DNA from 3 places in the Ensifer sp. 1H6 genome. Region 2 is predicted to be linked to each of the others. Evidence: predicted binding sites of a transcription regulator. Region 2 holds the regulator's gene; each other region holds the start of a gene.
What was found. The regulator PhoB, encoded in region 2, activates phosphate uptake and scavenging genes when phosphate is short. The targets are predictions, from matches to a motif close to TGTCATNNANCTGTCAT.

Region 1: the regulator PhoB is predicted to act here: its motif matches at 2,097-2,113, upstream of BKP54_RS18835 (DUF47 family protein).
Region 3: the regulator PhoB is predicted to act here: its motif matches at 1,560-1,576, upstream of BKP54_RS03860 (UDP-2,3-diacylglucosamine diphosphatase).

What each region holds. Positions count from the first base shown of each region.
Region 1 covers NZ_MOAI01000015.1:116,196-120,598, reverse strand. The annotation lists partial or broken gene BKP54_RS18845 (molybdopterin-synthase adenylyltransferase MoeB) at 1-688, opposite strand, end outside; gene recF (DNA replication/repair protein RecF) at 717-1,841, opposite strand; gene BKP54_RS18835 (DUF47 family protein) at 2,137-2,781, shown strand; gene BKP54_RS18830 (inorganic phosphate transporter) at 2,781-3,785, shown strand; gene BKP54_RS18825 (LysR family transcriptional regulator) at 4,028-4,403, opposite strand, start outside.
Region 2 covers NZ_MOAI01000017.1:7,086-11,488, forward strand. The annotation lists gene pstA (phosphate ABC transporter permease PstA) at 1-271, shown strand, start outside; gene pstB (phosphate ABC transporter ATP-binding protein PstB) at 285-1,100, shown strand; gene phoU (phosphate signaling complex protein PhoU) at 1,157-1,867, shown strand; gene phoB (phosphate regulon transcriptional regulator PhoB) at 2,171-2,854, shown strand; gene BKP54_RS19950 (GcrA family cell cycle regulator) at 3,023-3,544, opposite strand; gene BKP54_RS19955 (aspartate aminotransferase family protein) at 3,966-4,403, shown strand, end outside.
Region 3 covers NZ_MOAI01000002.1:207,691-212,093, reverse strand. The annotation lists partial or broken gene BKP54_RS03865 (NADP-dependent malic enzyme) at 1-1,452, opposite strand, end outside; gene BKP54_RS03860 (UDP-2,3-diacylglucosamine diphosphatase) at 1,628-2,467, shown strand; gene BKP54_RS03855 (MFS transporter) at 2,573-3,793, shown strand; gene dgcA (N-acetyl-D-Glu racemase DgcA) at 3,745-4,403, opposite strand, start outside.

The DNA.
Region 1 (4,403 bases), on a different contig from region 2:
GACGAGTGGCTCGCCGATCCCGGCGATCACCTTGATGGCTTCCATAGCCTGCAATGTTCCGATGACGCCGGTGAGCGCGCCGATGATGCCGGCCTCGGCACAGGAGGGCACGACGCCCGGCGGCGGCGCTTCGGGAAAGAGATCGCGGTAGGACGGGTTCGGTTCGCCATCCGCGCCCGAGCGATAAGGCATCAGCACTGTAAGCGAACCGTCGAAGCGGCCGACTGCACCGGTGACGAGCGGTATGCCGACGGCTGCTGCCGTATCGGCGGCGAGATAGCGCGTGTCGAAATTGTCCGAGCCGTCGATCACCAGATCATATTGGCGCAACAGCGCCTCGGCGTTGTCGGCTGCCAGACGAAGGGGATGCCTCTCGACCACCACATGCGGATTGAGCGCGCCGATCGCTGCCGAGGCGCTCTCGACCTTTGTCTGGCCAATATCGGCCGTGCGGTGGATCACCTGCCGCTGCAGGTTCGACAGCGACACCACGTCATCGTCGACGATGCCCAGCGTGCCGATGCCGCGGCGGCGAGATATTGAAGAACAGGAGCGCCGAGGCGCCGGCGCCAATGACGAGAACGCGCGCCGCCTTGAGTTTCTGTTGCCCCCCACCGCCGAGTTCGGGCAGCATGATGTGGCGCGCGTAGCGGGCAATTTCCGATGATTCGAGGCTTGTACTAGTCATGAGCGGACACTTTCCATGATCGGTTCCATCATCCCGATACGCTTCCGTGCTCCACCGTCAGGAACCGGCCGCGATCGCCGAGCGCGTCGAACATCGCACGGTCCGTCCCGGTCATGAAGGCCTGGCCGCCAAGTCCGTCGACGAGATCGAATAGGGCGGCGCGGCGGCCCATGTCGAGATGCGCGGCGATCTCGTCGAGCAGCAGGATAGGAGCGTGACCGGTCATGTCGCCGACGAGGCGCGCATGGGCAAGAACCAGGCCGACGAGCAGCGCCTTTTGCTCGCCGGTCGAGCAGCGCTCGGCTTCCATGTCCTTTTCGCGGTGGCGAATCAGGAGGTCGGTGCGGTGCGGTCCGTCCAGTGTCCGGCCGGCGGCCGCGTCGCGCGCCCGGCCCTCGCGCAGCATGGTGAGATATTGTTCTTCGAGGTCGAAGGCTGGCTTGTGGCTCTCGTCGTCGAGGAAGCCCGCCAGCGCCAGGCGCGCAGATGGAAAGACGCTGTCGCCGGTGTTTCTCTCGACGAGCGCCGTCAGCAGACCCAGCATCTCCTGCCGTGCGAGCGCCATCGACACGCCGAGCCCCGCCATTTCCCGCTCGATGGCAGTCAACCAGGCCGGGTCGGGACGAAAGTCGCTGAGGAGCCGATTGCGGCTACGCATGGCACGGTCGAATTCGCTGGCGCGCTTCCCATGCTCCGGATCGAGCGAAAGCACCAGCCGATCGAGGAAACGGCGGCGATCGGCCGACGGGCCGGTGAAGAGCCCGTCCATGGCCGGCGTCAGCCACAGCACGCGCAGATGGTCGGTCAGCTCATCGACCGTACTCGCTGTCGTGCCGTTCAGCCGCAGGCGTCGTGATTGCCCCTCACTGGTGCCGGCCGTGCCGGTACCGATCTCGACCGGGCCTTCCATGCCCACGACTTCGGCAAAGACCGAGAAGCCGTCGCTTGCGCCGACGCGAGCGACATCGGCATAGGCCGCACGCCTGAGGCCACGGCCTGGCGACAGAAACGACACCGCTTCCATCAGATTGGTCTTGCCGGCGCCGTTCTCGCCGGTCAGCACGACGTGCCTCTGGTCGAGCGCCAGCGACAGCGCCGCATAATTGCGGAACTCGCTCAGCTTCAGGCGATTGAGAAAGACCTTTTGTGGCATTTCGGGTCCGGATTCGACGTCGGCGCCAGTCGCAGCGCCACGCGTCGAACAGGACGTGCAAAGGACGCTGCAACACTTGCTGCATAGCTCCATAAATCGATGCCGATTTAAGGAGCTATGCAGTAGGACGAAAGCGGGCTTTAAGGCAAGACGAAAGGTGACCTGAGTCATTTCCAGGCAAAATTGCGCGATAACGGCGGGGAAAGCCTTATAATCCCAGTCGTTCAGCGCTTTTCTTGATCGCTTGCGTACAATATGACAGCCGCATGACAATCCACGAACGGATATATTTGTGATGCTGGCTTGGTTCCGCAAACTCCTTCCCCGCGAAGACAGCTTTTTCGATCTCTTCGCGCAACATTCGCGTACCGTCGTCGGTGCCGCCGAAGCGCTCGACAAGCTCCTCGCCGGCGGCGACGATCTCGAAAAGCACTGCGACCGGATCGTCGCGCTTGAAGACGAGGCAGACGGTGTCACCCGCGAAGTGCTTCTGGCCGTTCGTCGCTCCTTCATCACGCCGTTCGATCGTGGCGACATCAAGGATCTCATCCAGTCGATGGACGATGCCATCGACATGATGCACAAGACGGTCAAGACCATCCGGCTCTACGAGCAGAAGACCTTCGATCCGGGCATGAAGGAAATGGGCGTCATCGTCGTCCAGGCGGCGCACCTGATCGCCGAGGCCATTCCGCTGCTCAATCGCATCGGCGTCAACCACGGCCGGCTCATCGCCATCGCCGAAGAGGTCACGCGCATCGAAGGCCGGTCCGACGAGCTGCACGACCAGGGCCTGAAGGATCTTTTCCGCCGCTACGGTGCCAACAATGCCATGGCCTACATTATCGGTAGCGAGATCTACGGCGAGCTCGAGAAGGTCGTCGACCGCTTCGAGGACGTCGCCAACGAGATCAGCGGCATCGTGATCGAGAACGTCTGATGGACGCGACGCTCGCCCTGCCGTTGCTCGTCGCCCTCATTGCAATCGCCCTGTTCTTCGACTTTCTCAACGGGCTGCATGACGCCGCCAACTCGATCGCAACCATCGTTTCGACCCGGGTGCTCCGGCCGCAATATGCGGTCATGTGGGCGGCGTTCTTCAATTTCATCGCCTTCCTGTTTTTCGGCCTGCATGTGGCCGAGACGCTCGGACGCGGCATCATCGATCCCGGCATCGTTACGCCGCTGGTGATCTTCTCGGCCCTGATGGGGGCGATCGTCTGGAACATCGCGACCTGGATCTTCGGCATTCCGTCGAGTTCGTCGCATGCGCTGATCGGCGGCCTCGTCGGTGCCGGCCTAGCCCGCACTGGCGGCGATGCCATCGTCTGGACCGGTCTCTTGAAGACGGTCGGCGCCATCGTGATGTCGCCGATGATCGGCTTCTTCCTGGCGCTGCTCCTGATCCTCATCGTTTCCTGGCTGTTCGTGCGCCGGACGCCTTTTGCTGTCGACCGTACCTTTCGGGTGATGCAGTTCGTCTCGGCGTCGCTCTATTCGCTCGGCCACGGCGGCAACGATGCGCAAAAGACCATGGGCATCATCGCCGTGCTCTTGTTCTCGCAGGGCTATCTCGGCTCCGAGTTCTATGTGCCGTTCTGGGTGGTGATCACCTGCCAGGCGGCGATCGCGCTCGGCACGCTGTTGGGCGGTTGGCGCATCGTGCACACCATGGGCTCGAAGATCACCAAGCTCAATCCGATGCAGGGCTTCTGCGCGGAAACCGGCGGCGCCATCACGCTGTTTGCCGCCACCTGGCTCGGCATTCCGGTGTCGACCACCCACACGATCACCGGCGCGATCATCGGCGTGGGTGCCGCCAAGCGTGTCTCGGCGGTGCGCTGGGGCCTTGCCGGCAACATTGTCATCGCCTGGTTCGTGACGATGCCGGCCGCTGCTGCGATTTCGGCGCTCACCTACTTCGCAGTCGATCTGTTCCTGTGACCCTGTCCGCCTCCGGCTGCAATGCCGGGGGCGGGGCTCGCGGTTGGGGAGAGAGCCTCCGCATTGGCGGTGGGACTGAGCGTCATGAGACGATCCAGTTCAGGGAACAGGCGTCCGACTTTCGGTTGCAAGGCTCGTCCGGGATATCCGGCCCGGTCGTGATCGCGACTTGGGCGGCGCCCATCAAGATGTAGCGAATGGGGGTTGCGCATGAACGGTCGCGCCCACAGCCGCGCAGCGGTTCACGGGTCCCAGTGCGGAGGATCGCCAAAGGTCTTCTTCAGATGATCGGTAATTGCCCGGAGCTTGGCCGACGGCCGTCGGCCCTCCGGATGGGCCATGTAGATGAATTCCGGCTCTGGGCGAAAACCGACATCGATCTCGCGAAGCCGACCGTCGCGCACCGCAGGACCGCAGATGAATGTCGGCAGCAGCGCGATGCCGAGCCCGGCGACGGCAGCATCGTGGATCATGTCGCCGTTGTTGATGCGCAGCGCCATGCGGGCGCGGATAACGGTCGAACCGGTCGGCCCCTCGAACCGCCAGTCGGAAGCGCCGCGATTGGTGTAGAAGATACCGCGGTGATCGTTGAGTTCCGCAAGCGAGGCCGGCGTGCCG
Region 2 (4,403 bases):
CCTGACCGGCACGATCATCGGTCTCGCCCATGCACTTGGCGAAACCGCGCCGCTGCTGTTGATCGGCATGGTCGCCTTCGTCGTCGATTATCCCGGCTCGCCGATGGAGCCGTCGACCGCGCTGCCGGTGCAGATCTACATGTGGGCCAACGAGGCGGAACGCGCCTTCGTCGAGCGCACATCCGGCGCGATCATCATTCTTCTCATCTTCCTCGTCGTCATGAACCTTGGCGCCATTCTGTTGCGACGTCGCTTTGAGCGCCGTTGGTAGTGAGGTAATTACTATGAACATCATGTCAGAAGCAGCAGTCGAAAAAGCCTTGGATCAGAAAATGAACACCGTGCCCTACAAGATGATCGGCAAGGATGTGTCGGTCTACTACGGCGAGAAGCGTGCGCTTTTCGACGTCAATCTCAATATCCGCGAGAACACGGTGACAGCGCTGATCGGCCCTTCGGGCTGCGGCAAGTCGACCTTCCTGCGCACGCTGAACCGCATGAACGACACCATCGAGAACTGCCGCGTCACCGGCAAGATCACGCTCGATGAAGACGACATCTACGACCCGACGATCGACGTCGTGGAACTGCGAGCCCGCGTCGGCATGGTGTTCCAGAAGCCGAACCCGTTCCCGAAGTCGATCTACGACAACGTCGCCTACGGCCCGCGCATCCACGGGCTTGCCCGCACCAAGTCTGAGTTCGACGAAGTCGTCGAGACCAGCCTGCAGAAGGCTGGTTTGTGGAACGAGGTGAAGGATCGCCTGCAGGAGCCGGGCACCGGTCTTTCGGGCGGCCAGCAGCAGCGTCTGTGCATCGCGCGCGCCGTTGCCGTCAGCCCTGAAGTGATCCTGATGGACGAGCCCTGTTCGGCGCTCGATCCGATCGCGACGGCCAAGGTCGAGGAACTGATCCACGAGCTGCGTACCAACTTCACGATCGTCATCGTCACCCACTCGATGCAGCAGGCGGCGCGTGTTTCGCAGCGCACTGCCATGTTCCACCTCGGCAATCTTGTCGAGGAGAACGACACCGACAAGATGTTCACCAATCCGGATGACCAGCGTACCCAGGACTACATCATGGGCCGGTTCGGTTGATGGCCGAAGCTCCTCTTCACCCCGTTTCCTGAACGCGCCCGCAAGGATCGAAGACTATGTCCATGCACATAATGTCCGCCTACGACGAAGAACTGAAATATCTCACGCGCCGCATCTCCGAGATGGGCGGGCTTGCCGAGCAGATGGTGGGCGAATCCGTTCGTGCGCTTGTCAATTCTGACCTCGCCTTGGCGCAGAAGGTGATCTCCGACGACACCATCCTCGATGAAGCCGAACGCCAGATCGGCGAAAAGGCAATCGTCACCATCGCCAAGCGCCAGCCCGTTGCTGCCGACCTGCGCGAGATCATGGGATCGATCCGCATCGCGTCCGATCTGGAGCGCGTCGGCGACCTCGGCAAGAACAACGCCAAGCGTGTCATCGCGGTTGCCGGCTCCGGCATCCCGCGCAAGCTGGCGCGCGGTCTCGAACACCTGGCAGAGCTTGCGCTGGTGCAGCTCAAGGAAGTCCTCGACGTCTACGCTTCCCGCTCGCCGGAGAAGGCCAACAGCATCCGCGAGCGCGACGAGGAGATCGACGCGATCTACACCTCGCTGTTCCGCGAGCTGCTCACCTACATGATGGAAGATCCGCGCAACATCACGCCCTGCACGCATCTTCTCTTCTGTGCCAAGAACATCGAGCGTATCGGCGACCACGCCACCAATATCGCCGAGACGATCTACTACATGGCGACGGGCGCGCAGCCGGAAGGCGAGCGTCCGAAGGACGACAATACGTCGACGCTGGGTGCCGTGAAGGACTAACGCATGTCGCGCAAAAGTGCGCAGCGGTTTTGCGATAACGACATGTGCAAAAACAAGAACTTAAAGCACAACAAGCGCATCTTAGAGATCGCGACGCGCTTTAAGACCCGGATACGTTCGAGTGCCTGCTTATGAACCTGCTCCGGTCGCAGCCCTGGTTGCGGCCCTGCTCTACTGCGTCTGAAGCTATACGTTTTCGCGCGTGCCTATGAAAACGCGCGGAGTGCTCCAGATTCTATATGTTCGAGCATCTCTTTGCGTTCGATCGAACGCGAGACGCTCTGGGTAAGGAGACGTTGCCTGATGTTGCCGAAAATCGCCGTTGTCGAAGACGAAGAGGCGCTGAGTGTCCTGCTGCGTTATAACCTCGAAGCCGAAGGGTTCGATGTTGATACGATCCTGCGCGGAGACGAGGCGGAGATCCGCCTACAGGAGCGCCTCCCGGATCTCCTGATCCTCGACTGGATGCTGCCGGGCGTTTCCGGCATCGAGCTTTGCCGCCGGCTGCGCCAACGTCCGGAAACCGAGCGCCTGCCGATCATCATGCTGACGGCGCGCGGCGAGGAGAGCGAGCGGGTTCGTGGCCTTGCCACCGGCGCCGACGATTATGTCGTCAAGCCGTTCTCGACCCCGGAGCTGATGGCCCGTGTCAAGGCGATGCTGCGGCGCGCCAAGCCCGAGGTCCTCTCGACGCTGCTTCGCTGCGGCGACATCGAGCTCGATCGCGAGACCCATCGCGTGCATCGCCGCACCCGCGAGGTCCGCCTTGGTCCGACGGAATTCCGCCTGCTCGAATTCCTGATGTCGTCGCCGGGCCGGGTGTTCTCGCGCTCGCAACTCCTTGATGGCGTCTGGGGCCACGATATCTATGTCGACGAGCGCACCGTCGACGTGCATGTCGGTCGCTTGCGCAAGGCACTGAATTTCTCGAGCATGCCTGATGTCATCCGCACCGTTCGCGGTGCCGGCTACTCGCTCGAAAGCTGAGCCAGCCGGCCACTGCAGCGCCGCGCATCTTAATGGACGCGCAAAGGTCGCTGTTGCATCTTGAATTGCGGCATGTTTCCTTGAAGCGAATACGAACCAGGGAAACATGCAGCAGCCAATAAAAAAGGGGCCGTGCGGCCCCTTTTCTGCATGTGGTTTTCGGTCGTCTCAGCGAGCGCGACGGCGCTCGGAGGTCGGCTGATAGGCAAGCCGCGCATGGAATGTGCAATAGGGCGAAGCTTCCGGGGAATCGTTGCCGCAGAAGTGGAATTCTTCCTTGAGCGGGTCGCCGATCGGCCATTTGCAGGTGCGCTCGGTCAACTGCGTCAGCTCCAGGCGGCGCGACATTGGCACGACCACATCCGTCTGGATGCGGAAATCCTGTTCGGCGACGAGATCGACTTCGACCTCTTCCTTGAGCACGGTCGCGCCGGCCGCACGGGTAACCGTCCGTGTCGTGACGCGCGAAGCGTAGTTCGGAGCGCGCGGCGCCGAAGTCGGGCGCTGCTTCGGCCGGGTCGCGGCGGTGGTTCCGCCAGCCTTGGCCCTGCCGGGCAGGCTCAGCCGGTGAACCTTGCCGATGACCGCATTGCGGCTGACGCCGCCGAGCTGTGCCGCGATCTGGCTCGCGCTCAGGCCCTCGGACCAAAGCTTCTTCAGTTTTTCCACCCGCTCGTCAGTCCAGTTCATTTCTGCACTCTCCGTTCTCAGCGTTGGCGATGACAGAATCTCTCACCACGCTCCGGACAGGCTCCGGAGCTGCAACGCGATAACACTTTTGGTGACTAGGCCCGCCGCATGCGTCTAGTAATTGAACATTAACCTACTGACCGGCGGACTCCGTGGCAAGAGTCCCGCGAATCGCGCCGAATCGATTTCTTGGTTTTCCCCAACTTGCTCGGTGGGCGTTGCATTTTTGCAAGCCCCGTCGCGTGATTTTTTCGTCGCATGGATCAGACCCGTCCGACCGCACTGCAAAGCTTGGTTTTGTTGACATTGCGCTGCGAAATAGGAATAGTGCCTGCGCCGCCGCAAGGCGGCATTTTTAATTTTTTGCCGCGCTCAACAGGGGCTCGGATCGATGCCGATAGCAATGAAGGAGAGGCTCGCCATGACTGCAACCACGCCGCTTTACGACACCTACATGCGTGCGCCGTTGCGTTTCGAGCGAGGAGAGGGCGTCTGGTTGATCGCCGAAGACGGCTCGCGCTATCTCGACTTCGCCGCCGGCGTCGCCGTCAACTCGCTTGGCCATGCGCATCCGCATCTGGTCGAGGCGTTGAAGGCGCAGGCCGAGAAGGTCTGGCACCTGTCCAACCTTTATGAGGTCCCCGGCCAGGAGAGCCTTGCACGCCGGCTGACGGCCGTCACCTTCGCCGATCGTGTCTTCTTCACCAACTCGGGTGCCGAGGCGCTCGAATGCGCGATCAAGACTGCGCGTCGCTACCACTATGCCAAGGGCAATCCGGAGAAGTTCCACATCATCACCTTCGAGGGTGCCTTCCACGGACGCACGATCGCGACCATCGCGGCGGGTGGTCAGCAGAAG
Region 3 (4,403 bases), on a different contig from region 2:
GGATCGGGCGGGCCGTGCCTTCCTCCAGCAGCACCTGGGCGGCGCGCAGCACGCGCTCGTCTTCACCTTCGGCGAAGATCACGCGGTTCTTCTGCGCATTCTTGGCGGCGGCAAAGACCGGCTTCATGATGAAGCCCGAGCGGAAGACGAAGCGGTTCAGCTTGTCGAGATAGGCGTCGTAGTCCTGGATCGGGCGGGTGGCGACGCCGCTTTCCTCGGCAGCCTTGGCAACCGCCGGCGCAATCCGGAGGATCAGGCGTTGGTCGAAGGGCGAGGGGATCAGGTAATCGGGACCGAAGACCGGCGTCTCGCCGGAATAGGCGCGGGCGGCCACGTCGGACGGCTCCTCGCGGGCAAGGCCGGCAATGGCGCGGACCGCCGCCATCTTCATTTCTTCGTTGATCGTGCTTGCGCCGCAGTCGAGCGCACCGCGGAAGATGTGCGGGAAGCAAAGCACGTTGTTGACCTGGTTGGGGAAATCCGAACGGCCGGTGCAGATCATCGCGTCGGGGCGCGCCGCGCGCGCTGCCTCCGGCATGATCTCGGGCGTGGGGTTGGCGAGCGCCATGATCAGTGGCTTTTCGGCCATCTGCACCAGCAGTTCCGGTTTCAGGACTCCAGCGGCGGAAAGACCGAGGAAAACGTCGGCGCCGCCGATACTGTCGGCTAATACCCGGTTGTCGCTTTCCTGCGCGTATACGGACTTCCATTCGTCCATCAGCACTTCGCGGCCCTTGTAGACGAGGCCTTCGAGGTCGTGCACCCAGATGTTTTCGGTCTTGGCGCCAAGCGTGACCAGCAGATTGAGACAGGCGAGCGCTGCGGCACCTGCACCCGAGGTAACGATCTTGGCCTTGGCGATGTCCTTGCCGGCCAGTTCCAGACCGTTGAGGATTGCGGCCGCAACGATGATCGCGGTGCCATGCTGGTCGTCATGGAAGACGGGGATCTGCATCTTTTCGCGCAACTGGCGCTCGACCTCGAAGCATTCCGGCGCCTTGATATCTTCGAGGTTGATGCCGCCGAAGGTCGGCTCGAGCGCGAGATGACATCGACCATACGCTCGATGCTCGCCGCGTCGATCTCGATGTCGAAGACGTCGATGCCGGCAAATTTCTTGAACAGGACGGCCTTGCCTTCCATGACCGGCTTGGAGGCAAGCGGACCGATATTGCCGAGGCCGAGAACGGCCGTGCCGTTGGAAATGACCGCGACAAGGTTGGCGCGTGCCGTGTAGTCGGCAGCCGTTTCAGGATTGTCGCGGATGGCGATGCAGGGCGCAGCCACACCGGGCGAATAGGCGAGCGCGAGATCGCGCTGGTTGCCGAGCGGCTTGGTGGGCTGAATTTCGAGCTTCCCAGGGCGAGGGTAACGGTGGAAGAAAAGGGCCTGCTGGTCGATGTCGCCGCTGACCGGACCTGTCTGGGATTTCGTTTTGTCGCCCGTGCTCATAGTCTGCATTCCTCTTTTTTGGACGTGGCCTTGTGGCATGAATTGCGAACCGCGTACAGTTTTTGCGCGGTTCTTTTAAGCCGGTGCGACGAAGCGGCCGGCGTCCGTGTCATCTTCCTGAAACACGAGTCTGGTTTTGACGGGCCCCAGAAGGCTCAATCAAGACGAGGCTGGTATGATGGCGGCACCGCAAATCAATTCCGTAAGACACCTCAGGACGTTGTTCATCTCCGACGTCCACCTCGGCTCCAAGGCCGCCAAGACCGACTTTCTTATTGATTTTCTGCGCCATCACGAGGCTGAGACCATCGTTCTCGTCGGCGACATCGTCGATGGCTGGCGGTTGAAGCGTAGCTGGTACTGGCCGCAGAACTGCAACGACGTCGTCCAGAAGCTGCTGCGCAAGGCGCGCAAGGGCACGCGCATCATCTATATCCCCGGCAATCACGACGAGTTCATGCGCGATTTCCCGGGTGTTCACTTCGGCGGCATCGAAGTGGCGCAGCGCCATATGCACAAGGGTGCCGACGGCCGCAACTATCTGGTGCTGCATGGCGACGAATTCGATGTGGTCGTGCGCAATGCGCGCATCCTCGCCTATCTCGGCGACTGGGCCTACGATACGGCGATCGCCATCAATATCGGCCTGGCCGCCGTTCGTCGCCGGCTCGGCATGCCCTATTGGTCGTTCTCTTCCTGGGCGAAGCTGCAGGTGAAGCACGCCGTCAACTTTATCGGTGAGTTCCAGAAGGTGGTTGCCGACGAGGCGCGGCGGCATGATGCGCAGGGCGTGATCTGCGGCCATATCCACCATGCGGTCATCGAGGATATCGGCGACGTGCGCTACATCAACACGGGCGACTGGGTCGAAAGCTGCACGGCGATCGCCGAACACCACGACGGCACCATGGAACTGATCACCTGGCATCAGATGCGCGGCGGCGTCGCAGAGGCCGAGGGAACGGCCGAAGCCGAACGGCTTCTGGCGCACCTGCTGACGCAACGGGCAGCCTGACGGGAACGCCGGCGAGGGCGCAAGCGTCGCTTGTAGTGAAATCTAGGTTATGGCGATCCGGCAGCGGGCTATGCTATTGCTGGCCGATAGCCATCAGGTTCTCCCATGATTCCCTCCCAAGCGCCCGCAACTGTGGGCCCTCCGCCGCGTCATTTTGCGCTTCGCATCGCCTTGCTCTTCTGCGCTCCGTTGATCGTCAACGGTTTCGCAATGCCGTATTTTCCGGTCTGGTTGAGCACGCTTTCCATGAGCGATTTCGAGATCGGCGTCGTGCTGGCGCTGCCGATGTTCGTACGCGTGATCACCGCGCCAATTGCCGGTGTGATCGCCGATCGGCTCGGAGAGCGCACGATCGTTTTGATCTGGTCAGGTTTCCTGTCGCTGGCGACGGCTTTCGTGCTGTTCTACGCCCGGGAGTTCTGGCCGGTTCTGATCATCTATACGCTGCAATCGGCGGTCTATTCGCCCTATGTGCCGATCGTCGAGGCGATCGCGCTTTCCGGCGTCCGGCGCTGGGGTTTCGATTATGCGCAGATGCGGCTTTGGGGTTCCGTCGCCTTCATCGGCGCAACCATGCTCGGCGGCTGGATGATCGGCATCTTCGGTGGCGACATGGTGCTGCCGGCGATGGCGGTCGGTTTCGGCCTGACGATCCTGATGGCCTTTGCGGCGCCAAAGGTCGGCCGACCGCGGCGCCCGTCACCGATCACGGCGCTGACCGAGCCTCCGCCGCAATCGTTGCGCCAGCTCGATCTGCAGCTATTGCTGATCGGCGTGACGCTGGTGAACGCCAGCCACGCCATGCTCTTCGCTTTCTCGGCAATCTACTGGCAGCATATCGGCTATAGCGGCACGGAGATCGGCATCCTCTGGAGTGCCGGCGTTGCTGCTGAAGTGACGATGTTCATCTTCGCCAAGGCGATCATCCGCCGCTTCAGCGTCTGGACGATGATCCTGTCCGGCTGCTCGCTGGCGGTCGTGCGCTGGATCATCTTCCCGATGGATCTCGGCTTTTCCGGCTATTTCGTGCTGCAGTGCTTCCACGCCTTCACCTATGCGATCATGCACACCGGCATGCAGAACAAGCTGGTGGAGCGCGTCGTCGAGGAGCAGGAGGCATCGGCCCAGGGGCTCTATTTCTTCTACACCGGCATTTTCACGGCGATCCTCACCTTCCTGTCCGGCTATCTCTACGCCTGGTACGGGGTGAACGGGTTCTATTCGATGTCGGTCGTCGCCTTTGCCGGCTGCTGCTTTGCCGTTGCCGCCTGGTATCTTCAGCCCCAGAGGCGTGGTTCCGGCGGAAAGACCAGCGAGGCTTCGTAGCGCAGGCCGGGCGTGCGATCGCGTGCCAGAAGCAGGGGCCCGTCGAGATCGACGAAATCCGCGCCCTGCGCCGCCAGGATTGCCGGTGCCATGCCGAGCGAGGTTCCGACCATGCAGCCGACCATCACCTTGAGGCCGAGCGACGTTGCCGCATCGCGCATGCGAAGCGCCTCCGTCAGGCCGCCCGTCTTGTCGAGCTTGATGTTGACGGCGTCATAGCGATCGACCAGGGCCGAGAGGTCGCCGGTCGCGTGCACGCTCTCGTCGGCACACACCGGAACGGGGCGGGCGATCGTGGCCAGGGCCTGATCATGGCCGGCGGCAAGCGGCTGTTCGATCAGGTCGATGCGCTGCTCGGCGCAGATGGCGAAGTGATAGGCGAGGCTGTCGGGCGTCCAGCCTTCATTGGCATCGAGAATGATGCGGCTCTCCGGCGCACCCTCGCGCACGGCGCGGATGCGGGAGGCATCGTCTGATGTGCCGACCTTGATCTTGAGCAGCGCGCGGTGGGCATATTGTGCGGCCTGGTTGCGCATCGCATCGGGCTCGGCAAGCGACAGCGTATAGGCCGTCGTCAATGTGCCAGGTGAGGAGAGACCGGCAAGCTCAT